Regions from separate parts of the Paraglaciecola sp. 2405UD69-4 genome, predicted to be linked through region 1. Evidence: predicted binding sites of a transcription regulator. Region 1 holds the regulator's gene; the other holds the start of a gene.

Region 1 (3,479 bases):
CTAGGTGATACCTGATTGGCAATAATGTCAGACCAACTTGATAGGGTTTTGTCGGGGGCCCGGCCCCAAAGAATAGATACAGGGACTATTTGAATATCTAAATCTGGGTTTTCTCTGTGTAATTTGAATAGTTCTGTTGCGTCTTCAAGAATATCGGTATTACTTTTTTTACGATTGAGCACTGACCTTGGCTTTTGTAAAAACAAACAAGAAGCATGGCTTTCCCCTGCGACTTCAATCGTGTCTGTTGGTTTAGGTAAGCCTAAAGTTTTTGCAGACATTTTTAGTGCGATAAGATCGGTAATGGAATGAGTACGCAGTAAATAAACGATAGGTTTGGATTTATCTATACCCAATTCACCTTCGATATCTGTCGGTGTACTGGTGGCTTTTACTAACCACTTTGTAGGGATTGTAACGATTGTTAGTAGCAATTTACCCAGCCACATTTTCTCTCTCAACTAATAGGTTTTAGAACCAGTAAAGGATATCACAGAGAATATGCAGTTTGCTTTTGCTGATTGAAATGCTTGGTAAAAAACTGTCTGGGGGCACTTCAATTTAAGCGGACTGAGTCTATCAAGTTCTACTTTATCCCGTATTGCTTTGTATACCTTGGTATACATTAAAATTACTACAATGTAGTAATTTTTTTTGCAAAGCCTATTTTTAAAAACTACATTGTAGGAAATATAGGGAGGGTGTGATGAATCAGAAAACGTTAGGTGAATTTGAACAAGTTGTTTTGCTCGCATTGTTGCGCTTAGAAACCAATGCATATGGTGCGGCTATTCGTCAGCTTTTACAGCGCGAAATAAACAGAGATGTTGCTTTAGGGGCTTTGTACTCAACATTAGAACGAATGGAGAAAAAAGGTTTGGTCGTGTCTAAACTCGGAGAGGCCACCGCGCAACGTGGCGGAAGACCTAAGCGCTTTTTTTCGGTAACAGCTGAAGGTAAGGCAGCACTTAAACACGCTAAGCAAACCATGGATACCATGTGGCAAGGTGTTGTACTGACAGTGGGAGGTGGACATGCTTAATACTCATTCATCTCAAAAACAGCACACAACTATGTCCAAGTTAGCGACTTGGCTGTTGTCACGATTAGCTAATCCAACCTATCGTGACGAGCTAATAGGCGATATAGAAGAGGAATACACAGAGCGCCAGCAGACCAATCAAGATGCAAACAACTGGCTACTAAGACAAACCACACTGGCGATTTGGGATGGGCAAAAAGCGATGATTAGAACAACAGGTTTTGTAAAAACACTCAGCATTCTTTTATGTGTACTGGCGTTGCCAACCATTGCTTTATTTGTTGGTTGGTTGTCAAACATGCGTATGCCTTCAGAGCATTTGTGGCAGCTTTTGATGGCGGGTGAAGTGCATTACATATTGTTTAATAGCGAATATTGGGGAATTGCATGGAACGAAAGTGGTGTATCTCACCTAGAGGTCGACATGTTTATGCATATCCCATCCATACTCTGGGCAATGGTATTTGCAGTATCGGCTTACTTGTTCTTGAAAAAATCTAAGCCGTCTGTCTGGATGTTTAGTGCCTTTACCTTGGCTTATATATTGTTGCCTTATCTGTTTGGATATGGGGTGATTAGTTCGTTTGAGCCACCTCCACAAAAAGTAGGGCCGATTCTAGCCTTTATGATGTTGGCACCGTTTTTCACTTTACCTATGTCTGTTGGTTTTTTGTTGAAAGGGGTTAAAGACTAAAGCTAGGTACTAATGAATTAGCACGGCCGGCATATGCCGGCTTTTGTGTTTTTCCTCCATCACAAAAATCACATCTGCCCATTGAATGTCTTTGACACTTACCGTTCTTTTCGCCCTTGGGCTAGTACCTGCGGACCTGACGTTTAACTCTGGGTGATTTTTCCAAACCTTTTCAGCAGTTGGGCTGCGCCATTGGTTCCGGCTACAAATAAAAAGTATGTTCTTCATTTGACTCTCCTTAATCAATGTAAAACAAATTTGAGGTTTTTTAATAACTGTATATACTCACACTAACTGTATAGATAAACAGGCTGGTTATGCGTCCATTAACGAAACGACAAGAAGAAGTTTTACAACTCATAAAAGATACTATGTTAGATACAGGTATGCCTCCCACCCGAGCTGAAATTGCCAGAAACCTTGGTTTTAAATCAGCCAATGCAGCTGAAGAGCATTTAAAAGCTTTGGCACGTAAAGGGGTTATCGAAATTTTACCGGGAACTTCTCGCGGTATAAAACTCAACACACCTATTGAAGATCAACTCGAAGATCTTGGTTTACCACTAATTGGTCAGGTTGCTGCTGGTGAGCCTATCTTAGCTCAAGAGCATGTTGAAGGGCATTATCAAGTTGATCCAAGTTTGTTTAAGCCCAGTGCTGATTTTTTATTGAGAGTAAACGGTATGAGTATGAAAGATATCGGTATTTTGGACGGTGATTTATTAGCCGTGCATCGCACTACTGATGTCCATAATGGTCAAGTTGTTGTGGCCCGTGTAGATGAAGATGTGACAGTAAAACGCCTAGAGAAAAAGGGCCGTGAAGTGTTACTGCATGCCGAGAACGATGATTTTGCGCCTATTAAAGTTGATTTGGCTAATCAACCTTTCAATATCGAAGGTATTGCTGTTGGTGTAATTCGTAACGCTGATTGGATGTAACCTTTTTTACAGTAAAACACATAAAAGCGCAGTTACCTTGATTGCGCTTTTTAGCTAACACTTACCTGCTTTTGTAACTTTTTAGTTCACTTCTCTCCTTGTAAATCATTTAACATTTAAATGCTTAAAAAATAAACTTTAGTTTGTATTTTATACAAAAAAGCTAGACGAACCCCTATAAAATAGTCCATTCTTAACTTTCTCGTATCAATTTGTAACAATAAATTAACGTATATTTAACCATTGTTATTGCGTAATCTCTCGCTTCTGGTGTTTTTGACAATGAATAAATACTAATACGTAAAACGTTTATGAGGTGTCAAGTGAAGAGAATTTTGCCCAAGACTGGAATATTATTACCCTTATTCGCTACCACTCCAGTATTTGCAGAAGCCACGGATAAAATTAATCAATATCAATTAAATATGACTAAAGGCGTAACTGAAATAAGCGCTGAAGTTTATGACATGCATATGTTGATGTTCATTATTTGTATTGTTATTGGTGCTGGTGTGTTTATCACCATGTTCATTTCTATGTATTTTCACCGAAAATCTCGGGGTGCTAAACCCGCTAATTTTCATGAGAGCGTCAAAGTAGAAATAGCCTGGACTGTTATTCCTTTCATTATCTTGATTGCTATGGCCGTACCGGCGATGAAGCTGTTAATAGAAATGGAAGATGCTAGTGAGCCCGGAGTGACAGTCTTAGTAACTGGCTCTCAGTGGAAATGGCATTACAAGTATATGGATAACGACCTTGAGTATTACTCAAAAATGGCAACACAAGCCGAACAAATATC
Region 2 (3,479 bases), on a different contig from region 1:
TGCGTTTTTTTGCTCGGGAGTTAGTTGGGCTGAACTGCAGTTTTTTTCAGGTACCCAAAATACAGGGTCATAGCCAAAGCCGTTGTCGCCATCTTGTTTAGTGGTGATTTCGCCAGCCCACTCTCCTTGGCAAATAATCGGAGTTGGGTCATCTGCATGGCGCATAAAAACCAGTACACATAAAAATTTAGCTTGGCGTTTATTTGCCGGAACATCAGCCATAGCGTCAAGCAACTTCAGTATATTGCTTTGATCTGTGGCATTGTCGCCAGAATAGCGAGCAGAATATACACCTGGTGCACCGCCTAGTGCGTCTACCGCTAAACCAGAGTCATCGGCGATAGTGGGTAAACCTGTGATTTTTGCCCCATGGCGCGCTTTTATTATGGCGTTTTCAACAAATGTGGTACCTGTTTCGGCCACGTCACCAACAGCAAAGTCACTTTGTGGAAGCACTTTAATACCTAAGTCAGACAGCATTTTGGCTAGCTCTTTTACTTTGCCTTGGTTGCCTGTGGCAAGTACTACTTCTTTTATATCTTGATAACCCATAATATTAACTTTTTGGCCCTCTACCTTTAGCCTTTCTCTTTTTACCCTTTGCGGCTCGTTTAGCTTTTAATAAGGCCTTTTTAGTTTTGGTACTGACCTTCTTTTTAGTTGGCGGTCTAGCTTCTTTATTTTGTGGCCTTAGTTCTGCGATCACTCTGCGTTTAAGTTTTTGTTTTGTGTAGCGTTCAATCTTAGGCACAATTGCAATGTCGTGAGCTTCTACTAATGAGATAGCTGTACCTTTGTTACCGGCACGACCTGTACGTCCGATTCTATGCACATAAACGTCTGCTGTGCGTGGCATATCGTAATTAATTACATGGCTGATGTTGTCTACATCAATTCCTCTGGCCGCTACATCTGTAGCAACGAGTATTTTTACTTCGCCACTTCTGAACCTTTCCATTGCGGCGTTGCGTTTGTCTTGTGGCATTTCCCCTTGTAGCCAACAACAATCTATATCTGCAGACTGCAACTGCCCTACAAGTGTGGCTAAGCGCTCTCTAGTTTTTACAAATACAATGGCAGTTTCTACTTGATTGCTGAGTATGTGTGTAAGCAATGCAAGTTTATGGTGGCCATTGTCTGCTAAGTGGATCCATTGGTGAATTACACCTTTTTCTTTGCGGCTAGAGTCAGCTTCTAACTCCACTGGATCGTCTAATAAGTCTCCTGCAAAACGCGCGATACCAGCCCCTTCTAAGGTAGCTGAAAACAACATACTTTGTTTGCGCCAGCGAGCTTCAGCTGCAATTTGATTCACAACTGCAGAAAAACCCATGTCTAGCATACGGTCAGCTTCATCGAGAATTAAGCACTCTATATCACGGCAGTCAAAGCTTTCTTTCTCGATATGTTCAAATAAACGTCCAGGCGTTGCCACAAGAATATCTAGGTTTTTTTCTAGTAAGTCGCGGTCTGTTCCATAGTTAATACCACCGGTTATTACGCCGCAATTAATATGGGGCAGGTATTTACATATGGCTTTGGCTTGCTCAAATATTTGTAATGCTAATTCACGGGTGGGCGTAAGTATCAAAATTCGCGTGGAGCCTGGATTACGCCTAGGGTAGTCTAGTAAAAACTGACATGCTGGCAATAAAAATGCTGCAGTTTTACCTGTGCCTGTTGGTGCAGATGCCAATATATCTTTGCCATTCATGGCTTCTGGGATAACTAATTTTTGTATGCTGGTGGGCTCTTTATAGCCTAAATCGACCACTGCATGGATCAGGTCATCGTCTAATTCTAATTGTTCAAACATGTGTACTTAAGCCTTGTTTCTTCGAGGGCTTGGGAATTGTTGCCGATTATAAAGGAGTAGTGACAGAAATGCTTAAGCATTTTATGTTTTAGATTGTTTATAGGTGGGGATAATATGTTTTCTTGCCCTAAAAAATTGTTCAATGTCATAATTAGCACTATTGATATTCAACAAGTCTAAATGTTTACAAGCGTTTAGCTCACAACAGGTTGTGGATATGACCGATGAAATACTTCGTTTAGCAGCACTACTAGGGCAGAGTCTCGCAGATAAAGGTTGGCAAATAACATGTGCTGAGTCATGCACTGGCGGGGGGATTGGCTATGCCATCACAAGTACTCAAGGTAGCTCTGCATGGTTTAATAAAGGATTTATCACCTATTCAAATGAAGCTAAGCAAGAAATGTTAAATGTGACGCCTAGCACTTTAGTAACTTATGGTGCTGTGTCTTCAGAAACAGTGAAAGAAATGGCGATTGGGGCTGCAACTGCAGCGGGTGCTAAAGTCGCAGTAAGTGTTAGTGGTATAGCTGGTCCCGATGGGGGCTCGCCTGAAAAACCTGTAGGTACAGTATGGTTTGGTTTTTTTGTGGCGGGAGATACCTTTACTGAGAGGCAAGTGTTTACAGGTGACAGGCACAATGTGCGTATTAAAGCGGTTGAGTTTGCACTATCTAATGTTTTGAAGGTGTTGATAAAACAGACAATTAGTTAGTTTATTAAAAATTAATTGACGCTTTTACTTGTAACTGTATAACCATACAGTATACTTTGACTATAACTACTGTATAGCAAATTGCATTGTGAGTGACTAATTGTTAGCTCATGACAATGCTAACAATTACGAAGGACATTCTGATGGATGACAACAAAAACAGAGCGTTGAGCGCCGCCCTTGGTCAAATTGAAAAACAATTTGGTAAGGGGTCTATCATGAAGCTTGGCGATAATAAAACCATGGACGTTGAAACCATTTCAACAGGCTCTCTAGGTTTAGATATTGCGTTAGGCGCCGGTGGCTTACCTCTTGGTCGTATAGTTGAAATATATGGACCTGAATCTAGTGGTAAAACTACCTTAACTCTTGAAGTGATTGCTGAAGCACAGCGTAATGGTAAAGTTTGTGCTTTTATTGATGCAGAGCATGCACTTGATCCTATTTATGCTGCCAAGCTTGGTGTAGATGTAAACGAGCTTTTAGTTTCTCAACCTGATACTGGTGAACAAGCCCTAGAGATTTGTGACATGCTGACTCGTTCTGGCGCTGTTGATGTGATTGTTGTGGACTCTGTAGCTGCACTTACGCCTAAAGCTGAAATTGAAGGAGATATTGGTGATTCTCATATGGGCCTTGCAGCTCGAATGATGAGCCAAGCAATGCGTAAATTGACTGGTAATCTTAAGCAGTCAAATACTATGCTGATTTTCATTAACCAAATTCGTATGAAAATTGGGGTGATGTTTGGATCCCCAGAAACCACTACTGGTGGTAATGCACTGAAATTTTATGCCTCGGTACGTTTAGATATTCGTCGTACTGGTTCGGTTAAAGTCGGTGACGAAATAGTAGGTAATGAAACCCGGGTGAAGGTAGTCAAAAATAAAATTTCTCCTCCTTTCAAACAAGCTGAGTTCCAGATAACTTATGGCGAGGGAATTAACA

Evidence for each region. The regulator LexA, encoded in region 1, represses DNA repair genes until DNA is damaged. The targets are predictions, from matches to a motif close to TACTGTATNNNNATACAGTA.
Region 2: a site for LexA is predicted at 2,564-2,583, ahead of recA (recombinase RecA). Genes of this name have one in related genera too.

The regions. Positions count from the first base shown of each region.
Region 1 covers NZ_JBLIXM010000004.1:86,512-89,990, forward strand. Annotated here, with positions in the region: gene plsB (glycerol-3-phosphate 1-O-acyltransferase PlsB) at 1-449, opposite strand, end outside; gene ACMUMK_RS14335 (PadR family transcriptional regulator) at 707-1,042, shown strand; gene ACMUMK_RS14340 (hypothetical protein) at 1,035-1,736, shown strand; gene ACMUMK_RS14345 (hypothetical protein) at 1,746-1,964, opposite strand; gene lexA (transcriptional repressor LexA) at 2,054-2,677, shown strand; gene coxB (cytochrome c oxidase subunit II) at 3,082-3,479, shown strand, end outside.
Region 2 covers NZ_JBLIXM010000002.1:1,214,472-1,217,950, reverse strand. Annotated here, with positions in the region: gene ACMUMK_RS11930 (XTP/dITP diphosphatase) at 1-552, opposite strand, end outside; gene srmB (ATP-dependent RNA helicase SrmB) at 557-1,816, opposite strand; gene pncC (nicotinamide-nucleotide amidase) at 2,034-2,531, shown strand; gene recA (recombinase RecA) at 2,669-3,479, shown strand, end outside.